DNA from 2 places in the Solibacillus silvestris genome. Region 2 is predicted to be linked to the other one. Evidence: riboswitches for the same ligand, from Rfam matches in the RefSeq annotation. Region 2 holds a riboswitch; the other holds the start of a gene.
The links. A riboswitch is a leader RNA that binds a small molecule or an ion and turns the genes downstream of it on or off. The one in region 2 is predicted to bind FMN.
Positions count from the first base shown of each region.

Region 1: it holds a riboswitch for FMN, as region 2 does, so the genes downstream of both, ribE (riboflavin synthase) here and ACTHOQ_RS01610 (ECF transporter S component) in region 2, are expected to answer to the same signal.

Region 1 is NZ_JBQCJW010000032.1:28,365-33,659, reverse strand. Features, by position in the region: gene ACTHOQ_RS15595 (arsenic transporter) at 1-887, opposite strand, end outside; gene ACTHOQ_RS15590 (ArsR/SmtB family transcription factor) at 897-1,211, opposite strand; gene ACTHOQ_RS15585 (hypothetical protein) at 1,509-1,706, opposite strand; gene ribH (6,7-dimethyl-8-ribityllumazine synthase) at 2,051-2,515, opposite strand; partial or broken gene ribB (3,4-dihydroxy-2-butanone-4-phosphate synthase) at 2,555-3,139, opposite strand; gene ribE (riboflavin synthase) at 3,155-3,790, opposite strand; FMN riboswitch at 3,912-4,048, opposite strand; FMN riboswitch at 4,147-4,283, opposite strand; gene ACTHOQ_RS15565 (uracil/xanthine transporter) at 4,538-5,295, opposite strand, start outside.
Region 2 is NZ_JBQCJW010000002.1:77,011-82,305, reverse strand. Features, by position in the region: gene ACTHOQ_RS01625 (ATP-binding protein) at 1-1,515, shown strand, start outside; gene sigX (RNA polymerase sigma factor SigX) at 1,675-2,208, shown strand; gene ACTHOQ_RS01615 (hypothetical protein) at 2,205-3,431, shown strand; FMN riboswitch at 3,537-3,712, shown strand; gene ACTHOQ_RS01610 (ECF transporter S component) at 3,956-4,531, shown strand; gene brnQ (branched-chain amino acid transport system II carrier protein) at 4,716-5,295, shown strand, end outside.

The sequences.
Region 1 (5,295 bases), on a different contig from region 2:
CCGTAAACAACAACGTACATCCCAATTGAGAAGAATACGATATTCCAAGGTGCACCTTTCACAACAGCTTTTGTATCGACGACAGAACTTTGTCGTGCCATAACTAAGAAGAAAACTGCAATAACGCCTGCTACAAGAGAAACTGGTACGCCAATAAATTCACTTGAGAAATAGCCAACTACTAAAATAGTAAGTACAAACCAAGATAACTTGAACATTTTCATATCTTTGATCGCAAGGCGTGGTTCCTTTAACATCGATTCATTGTATTCACGTGGAATTGATTTGTTAAAATAAATCAGTAGCACAACAATCGTTGCTACAAGCGAGAACAAGTTTGGGATAACCATACGCGAAGCATATTCCACAAACCCAATATCAAAGAAGTCAGCTGACACGATATTGACTAGGTTACTCACTACAAACGGTAAGCTCGTTGTATCTGCAATAAAACCACTCGCCATAATAAACGGGAAAATCATTTTTTCGCTAAACTGTAAATTACGCACCATCGCTAACACAATTGGCGTTAAAATCAGTGCAGCTCCATCATTCGCAAATAATGCAGCAACAACTGCTCCGAGCAAACTAACATACACAAACATTTTGATACCGTTACCTTTTGCACCACGCGCCATATGAAGTGCAGCCCATTCAAACAAACCAATTTCGTCTAATACAAGTGAAATTAAAATAATCGCAATAAACGATAATGTGGCGTTCCACGTAATATCAATTACTGTCCCGACATCATTAAAATCAACAACACCAACAAGTAATGCGATGACAGCCCCACCCATTGCAGACCAACCTATATTAAGTCCCTTTGGCTGCCAGATGACAAAAATCAGTGTTACGATAAAAATGAGTGCCGCAATTAAAAACATATTCAATTTTTAGCCCTCCACACATTCAGAGTTAATTTTACATCCACAGGTCAGATCTTCATTAATTGAAGCAATTATATTTTGCATTAACGAAGTTTGATTTTCTTGGATGCGATAATGCTTCCATGTTCCTACCTTGCGTTCTGTAATAATGCCTGCCTCCTTTAGTTTACGTAGATGCTGACTCACAGCAGGTTGTGAAATTTTAAGAACGTCCGTAAAATCACAAACGCATACTTCCCCTTTTTTTAAACAGGCTAAAATACGTAAACGATTGGCATCTGCAACAGCCTTCAATTGTTTTTCCATTAAATCGAGCTCCATTTGAACCACTCCTTAACTATATAATAATATACTTATATTATAGCCAAAAAATAAATCACTATATAATGATATGATTATATTATGCTGTGAACATTACTTTTGCAACCATAATATTTTATTTTCAATAATAATTAGGAAAATGCCTAGGGAAATATTTGATGTAAAGGGGACTAGCAAATAAAATATGCTATTAGTTCCAGGCATCCCGAAAATATACTATTTTCCCGGACGGGTTTCCTTTTTATTTAGAAAATCCGGGCACTTATATTTGGGCTCTTCTGCTTCAATCTACTGGCTTTAAAAATGATTTTTAAACTCTTGCATCACCGTATTTACTTCAATTGGAATAATCATAGATGCCTTATCTCCAATAAAAATTATAGAGCCACCTAATAAATATTTTTGTGAGGCTTTTATTTTTTGTTTTTCAATAGACTGTCTCTCTATCTGCACTTTAATACTATATACTTTTTTATACCTTTCCACCACTTGCAATTTTCTTCGATCATGGTTAACTGAAATTGATTTAGTATTTAAAACCCTTGATATGCTGCAATTGGGTCCAAGTGATTTAGATAATTAAATTTTTCAATATTTCTATGTTTCATTATAAGCTTATGCATTATTATGCTATGAGGGCATTCTACTCCATTTGCCTGACGCTGTTAAGGTACATAATACGTACCATCCTCATTAAAAAGTTGGTTTCATAGTATTTAATACGCGGTTAAAAGTTAGCTTTCCTGTCTTTTTACATTATTTTAAAACGCGCCTCGTGTTTCGACCTGTCATATTCAAAACACGAGGCTTAAAACAATTTATTAAATTTTAATTAAAATTTAAAATAAGCGGTTTAAATTCGCCATTTCAATTGCGGAAACTGCACTGTCATAGCCTTTGTTGCCTGCCTTTGTACCAGCGCGCTCAATTGCCTGTTCGATGTTTTCCGTCGTGACAATCCCGAAAATAACAGGAACACCAGTATCTAATCCAGCTTTAGCAATACCTTTGGCAGCCTCGTTGCATACATAATCATAGTGCGTCGTTGAGCCGCGAATAACTGTGCCCAAACCGATCACCGCATCATAATTTTTCGTTTCCGCCATCTTCTTTGCGATAAACGGCACTTCAAATGCGCCTGGTACCCATGCAATATCAATATTTTCCACATCTACGCCATGGCGCTTTAATCCATCCATCGCACCGCTTAATAATCTGTCATTAATAAATTCATTGAATCGTCCAACTACGATCCCAATCTTTAATTCTGTACCTACTAATTGTGCTTCAAAAACTTGCCCCATAATAATTCCCCTTTATATTGTCAATGTATTTTCTTTTACGTATTTCACTAAATCTTCTATCGTAATAAACTTCAATTGAAATTTATGCGCTATCTTTTCAAGCTCTGGCATTCTTGCCATCGTTCCATCCTCATTCATAATTTCGCAAATAACCGCAACTTCGTTAAATCCGCATAGCCGGGCAAGTTCGACGCTTGCTTCTGTATGCCCGCGACGTTCTAAAATACCGCCGTTCTTCGCAATTAGCGGAAATACATGTCCTGGCCGATTAAAGTCTTCTGACATTGAATTCTCATCTAAAAGTGCCAATATCGTTTCGGAACGTTCAAACGCACTTATGCCAGTAGTCGTCGTTTTATAATCAATGCTTACTGTGAACGCTGTCTGATGGGCATCCGTATTGCGCCTTACCATTGGTTCAAATGCCAGCCGGTCAGCAATTTCAGCTGAAATCGGTGTACAAATTAAACCGCGGCCATGCACAGCCATAAAATTTATATTTTCGGGTGTCGCAAACTGCCCGAGCACAACAAAATCCCCTTCGTTTTCACGATTTTCGTCATCGACCACAATAATTATTTCACCATTTCTTAATGCAGCGATCGCTTCTTCTATTGCATTCATGTTTTTTCCACTCCTTTAAAACCCGGCTTTTTGCAAGAAATCCATCGTCAAATTCCCGCTTGTCCGATTAGCTATATGCTTTGCTACATATTTGCCGATCAAATCTGTTTCAATATTGACGATGTCGCCTACTTGCTTCATACCTAGCACGGTTTCTTTATACGTATGCGGAATGAGTGAAATCGTAATAACCGAATCCGTTAAATCGAAAATCGTCAAGCTTGTGCCATCGATCGTGATCGAGCCTTTTTCAATACAGTTAGCCAGCAAATCTTTCGCGATTGACAAATCCACATAGACGGCATTGGCAACTGGCCGCTTTCTTAAAATTGTTGCAATGCCATCGACATGCCCTGAAACGATATGACCGCCAAATCGGCCATTCGCGGCCATTGCTCTTTCTAAATTAACGATTGAACCGCTTTTTAACTGCTGCAAACTTGTCGACTTTACTGTTTCGGGCATGACATCTGCCACGAAATAATTATTTGCAAACTGTTTAACTGTAAGACATACTCCATTTACAGCAACACTATCACCAAGCTGCATGTCTTCCAAAACTTTGCCGGCGCGAATGGACAATTCCATCGATTGAGTAGACTGCTTTAAATTTTGTACAGTCCCCAGCTCCTCAATAATTCCTGTAAACATCCTGCTCACCTCTTTTTCAAAATAAAAAACCCCGAACAATAAGTCGGAGTTTCGATGAGAGGTAAAATTGGCATCGCTAAATAAGACTTTTAAAGTTAATTTTTAAAAAGTCTATATGCTCTGCTTCCTTCTCCCATCCAGACTATAACTGTCGGTCCTAGAATTGCACTAGCTCCTGCACGCATATTGCGGCTCGCAGACTTAAGAATTTTCTCTATCACTGCCGATTGGGATTTTCACCCGACCCCGAAGGAATATATAATTGGCGAATAAAAAAATCCCGTCAAGAGGATGACAGGATTCAAAAGCATAGCAAAAAAGACATTTTAAAAGAAAAATTTTTAAAATGCGGCGCACGCTTCCTTCTCCCATCCAGACTGTAACTGTCGGTTCTAGAATTGCACTAGATCCTGCACGCATATTGCGGCTCGCAGACTTAAGAGTTTCCTCTATCACTGCCGATTGGGATTTTCACCCGACCCCGAAGGAATTTATTCTATTCGAAAGCTATTGTATCATAGAAAATATATTAGAAAAAGAATTATTGCTATTTTTGCTCGTCAAATGAAAATAAGGTTTTCCTGAAAATTAGAAAAAATGCAGTTTGCCGCTATTTTGTTCAGGACAAAGGGAAACGACCTTCTTCCATATAGCAAGCGCTTCTTCAACCGTCTCTACTATAAAAAATAGTACAAACCATGGTTTCGGTTTGTACTACTAATGTTAGGAAGTTTTGAATCCTATGCATTATTTCTTCTGTAAATCAGCATTGCCGGTAACCGTGCCTAAAGTATCCTTATGATCGCTTTTTTCCTCATTTCCGTAAATGTCCCAATTGAATAGGTTCTCTAATAGAAGAGCGAGTATAATCCCCACTAATAATCCGCTGCTAAGAACTGGACGGATAACACTTGGAACGGTAACAAAATAAGATGCTGGCAAGGTCATAATCACAACCCCTACAAACAGCGGGACAGCCGAACGGTAAATGTTGACCGTATTGTATTTAACCTGTTTAAAGAAATTCAATGAAGAATTAAAAAGTAGCAAATAAGAGACAAATAACGCTGAACTACCAACGCTTAGTGGAAGTTGTGAGAAAATGTGGCCAATCGTTGGAATGAGACCCATCACAAGAAACATAAACCCGCCAAGCGCAAACGGAATTCTATTTATAATACCTGTTTGGCTTAAAAAACCAATTGAAGACACGTAAGGTGAATTCGGAACAAGACCAAAAAAACCTGCTATAAGAGTGAAAATACCTGTAATTGTAAAGGAAGCTTTATATTCGGATTTAGCAGTTTCCACTTTATACATGCTTTCCGTCCCTTTTAATGCGCCAAACGTGTTTGCAGAATTCAACAATCCAGCTATAACAGCCGTGATGATAATTCCTAAATCCCAAGCAGGCTTCCCTAGCGGAAATAGTTCAAAGCTAAACGATGTAGCTTCGCTGACATGGTTTTCCGGCTTGAAAATAAGTGCATAAATAATCCAACCAC
Region 2 (5,295 bases):
AACGAAGTCTTATATTCAATGCAAGAGGGCGTTAACAAAGAGGATATACAGCAAAACATCATTTCGAGCAAAGCGTTTGAACAAGTATACGCATCAAAAGAGCCGATCGTAAAAGAGCTTGTATTGCCGTCGAACAGAGACCAAAACAAAAAATCGAAATATATCGTCCTCGGCTTTCCTCTAAAAAGCGAGGAAGAACTGCACGGGGCAGTATTCATATACAAAAATCCTGACGCCCTGCACCAAACAAGTAATGAGACGACTAAAATCGTCTTTTTGGCAGCGGCGATCGCGTTCGTGCTGACAACTATTTTTGCCTTTTTCCTTTCTTCCAAAATTACGCTGCCATTACGCAATATGCGGGAACACGCGTTTGAATTGGCGAAAGGGCGCTTTGATTCGAAGCTTGAAACGAAGCAAAATGACGAAATCGGCCAGTTGGCAGTAGCCTTTAACCAAATGGGACGCCAATTAAAGCACCATTTGGAAGTGATTAATCAGGAAAAAGAACAGTTATCCAGCATTTTAACATCGATGACAGATGCTGTTATTACATTCAACCGCGATAAAACAATTTTGGTCAGTAACCCGCCGGCGGAACGTCTGCTGCAAAAGTGGTTTGTCGCAAAAGGTTTGGATAGCTCAAAGCCGATTCCGGTGGAGCTTTATCAAATGCTTGACCACGTATTAAGCTTTGAAGATCAATTGGATGAAGAACTTGAAATGGGCAAATCCTATTATAGTATTACGATCAGTCCTCTATATAGCGGCGAATCGATTCGCGGGGCGGTAGCTGTTATACGCGACAAAACAGAAGAAACGAAGCTGGAAAAGCTAAAATCGGATTTCATCGCCAATGTTTCGCATGAGCTCCGTACGCCGATTGCGATGCTTCAAGGATATTCCGAGGCGATTATCGATGGTGTCGTCACAACAGAAGAAGATCGCAATGATATGATCCGCGTCATTTATGATGAATCTCAGCGCATGAGTCGTCTTGTCACAGATTTACTTGACTTGGCACGTATGGAATCTGGGCATATGCGTCTATATAAAGATGAAGTGCCGTTAGTTTCGGTGATTGAAAGGATGACCCATAAATTCGACCAAACAGCGAAAGAAAAGCACATTCAGCTTTATATCGAAACAGACTTTTCCGATGATACGCTCATACCGATTGATGAAGACCGCATTGAGCAAGTATTGACGAATTTAGTCGATAATGCGATCCGTCATACTCCATCAGGAGGCAAAGTCACTGTTTCCATTACAGATGGGCAAAAATTCGCGAAAATACAAGTACGCGACACAGGGCAGGGTATTCCACAGGATGATCTGCCATACGTATTCGAACGTTTCTATAAGGCGGATAAAGCACGGACACGCTCAAAAGGCGGAACAGGCCTAGGATTGGCAATCACAAAAAATATTGTGGAAGCGCATAACGGGACGATTTCTGTGGACAGTGTCGAACAGCAAGGCACGACATTTACATTTTATTTGCCGTTAGCTTAACGGGGAAAGAATAGACGAATTAAAAAAGTTTATCATTTTGATTGCGTTCAAAGTGATAAACTTTTATTTTTAAAATAGTTGGCATTTCATATAATATTGATGGATATTGTAACTTTTTTTGTTTTTAACCGACAAATTACTAGAACGGAGGTGGGATGGGTGCAACAATCCATTTTCCATCGATTATACGACACGTATCATCAAGATGTTTTTAATTTTTTGTTTTATTTAGTGAAAAATCGCACGGCAGCTGAGGATCTTTCGCATGAAGTATATGTGCGGGTTTTGAAATCGTACGAGCGCTTTGAAGGAAAAAGCTCCGAGAAAACCTGGCTCTTCTCGATTGCGAAAAATGTGGCAATCGACTATTTCAGAAAAAAGCAAGTTCGCGATAAGCATGCTTTCACCGCATTTGATTGGGAGACGGAACAACTCGTAAGTCCATTGCCTTCACCTGAACAGGCTACAGAATTAAACGATGAACTCAATCAATTATTGCTTGCATTGGAGCAGTGTTCCGGCGATCAAAAAATGGTCATTATTATGCGCTTCATCCAAGAGCTTTCGATACAGGAAACAGCTGAAGTGCTGGGCTGGACGACTGGAAAAGTAAAAACGACACAGCACAGGGCATTAAAAAATTTGCGGCAGCTACTGGAAGCACAACAAGGAAAGGAGGCGAATTCATTATGAAAAAGGAATATTGGGATGAAGAGAATATTGAATCTCTCCTTAAACAAGCCCCGAAAGTAAACGATCACCGTACAAAGGATGAAGTATTTAATCGTTTAGTGGATGAAGGAGCATTTAATGAACAACCGCCTCGCAAACAGCAGGAAAATCAAAAAGGAATTCGTTGGATGCCGCTATTAGTATCCATTGCTTCCTTATTTGCCATCGTGTTAATAGGTGCACAGTTTTTAGACGATGAGAATTCAATTTCAATGGAGAATAATACTACATTTGATCTTTCGGCAACAGAAACTGAGGAAAAAGCGGAAATGAGTGCAAACAACGATGTATCGACAGCAAATGAACGTTCAATGATGTCCAAATTTGCGGCGGATGCCCATGCACAGCAAACATTGGTTTATGAGCATCAGCTTGAAGGTATGACATTATTTGAAATCGGGTTAGCCGGCGATGATGCAGAAAGCGTGCCTGTCAGCATTTTAATTCCAAATGAAGTAGTTGTCGAAAAGCTCGGAACGCAAAACCCTACAAAGTTAGCACTCTACAAAGCATTTAGCCCATTAATTGATGAAAAGAAGCTTGGCTTCAACGAGTATCATCCTTTGAAAGGCGAATTGCGTGAAGAAGGGGATAAACTTATTCACACATTGCCTGACAATCATCAATATGATGCAGGTACAGCCTCATTATCCAATTATCTCGGTTCCCTTGTAGATACGTTTAGTGATGAATATAATGAGGTGCTTATAAAAGATGCCGAGGGGAAGGCGATTTATTTTGACCATGCCGGAGAAGTGGCACAGTCGATTGCATTGAAAAGCGAACATACACAATACAATTATTTTATGTATGAAATGCAGGATGGAACGGTTTACTTAAGCCCCAATTTCCGGATGAGCTTCACAAATGTGAAAGAAGCGATAAAAAATATGACGCTTGAAGCGAACGATATTTACAGAACAGTAATTTTGCCGGGGGTTTCGCTCCACGTGGAAGAGGAAGACTCCCTTGTAACAATTACGTTTGAAGAGCCTTTAAATTTGGAAAACTATGATGCGATTCAAGCGATGCGGATGATTGAAGGTTTGATTTTAACAGTGGCGAGTTTTGATAAACAAGTTAAGTTTGAACAAATAGTGCAGGAACATTGGAGTGGTTTTAACTTTACGAAACCTTTGGAAAAGCCATTATCGGCAAATATTCTCTACTATAGTTTTGATTAATTCAAATAAAAATACTCGGAATTGTGAGCAATAGTCTTTACAATTCCGTTTTTTTAATTATAATAGGTATTGTAGCAAAGTTTTTTGTTATATAATTTCATATTGATTCATCTTCGGGGCAGGGTGCAATTCCCGACCGGCGGTAATAAAAGTTGCAGCCTCCGACCATTAACTTGGAGGACGCTGCATACAAACTTTTCGAGCCCGCGAGCCACTTTTTGTGTGCAGGATTTGGTGCAATTCCAAAGCCGACAGTATAGTCTGGATGGGAGAAGGTGAAGGTACGGTCGTCATTTTTTGAAAATGCGGTGCTTTTTGCAGTATTTGTTTTTAATTTCCTTTTATGCGGGGATTTATTTCGCATACGCTAAAATAGGGAAATAGCTGCAAATGCACATGAGGACCTTTATTTAAGTGTGCCTATTTCTCCCTTATGCTCTATTTAGCATAAGGGATTTTTCATGGAATGATTCGATACGTCCTTTCTTCTTGCGAGATGGAGTCAGCAAAGAGGAGAGATTGCTATGCAAAAAAGTAGTTTGAAGCTGCGTTCGTTCGTAACGATCGCTATGCTAAGTGGGGTTTCATTTGTATTGATGTTATTAAACTTCCCACTGCCTTGGTTCCCTGTGTTTTTACAAATTGATTTTAGTGATGTGCCTGCATTGATTGCTGCAATTACGATGGGTCCAGTCGCGGGCATACTTGTTGAATTAGTGAAAAATGTGCTTGATTGGGTTTATACTGGAGCTCCGGAAGGGATTCCGGTAGGACATATGGCAAACTTTGCTACAGGCGTATTATTCATATTACCGGCTTATTTTATTTATAAAAAATTGCCTTCCGTGAAAGGGTTAGTGACAGGTTTGGTTGTTTCGACGATTGTTATGTCGTTAGGGATGGCTGTATTGAACTATGTTGCGTTCTTGCCGCTTTACACGTATTTACTGGGCTTCGAATATGATATGTATGAAACAGTCGTTTTAGGGATTTTACCGTTTAATATTGTAAAAGGTATTATAATGCTAGTTGTTGTGACGATGCTTTACCGTACGATGCGCGTATGGATCGAAAATCAGCGCCGACAATATTCGGCTTAATTGAATAATCGATTGGGGAGCTGTATTGGAAATAGTATAATTTTCATTGCAGCTCTTTTTTGGGCGAATAACTTTTTACTATTGTAATCGCGATTATACACTGTTATTATATTGTACATTGTTGTGAAAAATTAGACTGTTTCGTCATAAACCAACATGAATTGACATCTTAGGAGAGATAATGATGGAGAAGAAAATACCATTTTCAACATACGCAGTCATTGGAACGATGCTGTTTGGTATGTTTTTTGGAGCAGGAAATCTGATTTTCCCGATTCAAATGGGGCAATTGGCGGGCACGAATTATTGGCTTGCGTTAATTGGCTTTTTAGTGACAGCGATCGGGCTGCCGTTTTTGGGGATTTTGGCAATTGGTCTTTCAGGGAGCAATGGCTTGCGTGATTTAGCAAGCAGGGTACACCCGATATTTGGGCTATTGTTTGCATTGGCATTATATTTGACGATTGGACCGTTCTTTGCGATACCCCGTACTGCAACAGTACCTTTTGTAGTTGGTTTCGAGCCTTTTATCGATCCGTCACAAGCAACATTGTGGTTAGCGATATTCAGTTTTGTTTTCTTTGCGATTGTATTTTATTTTTCATTAAATCCAGCGAAAATTATGGATATTATCGGAAAATATTTAACGCCGGCATTTTTAATCTTTTTATTTGTATTAATCGGAATTAGTTTGCTTTCACCGATGGGCAAATTTGTCGAGCCTGCTGGAGCATACATAGGCGAAGCGTTTATGACAGGTTTTA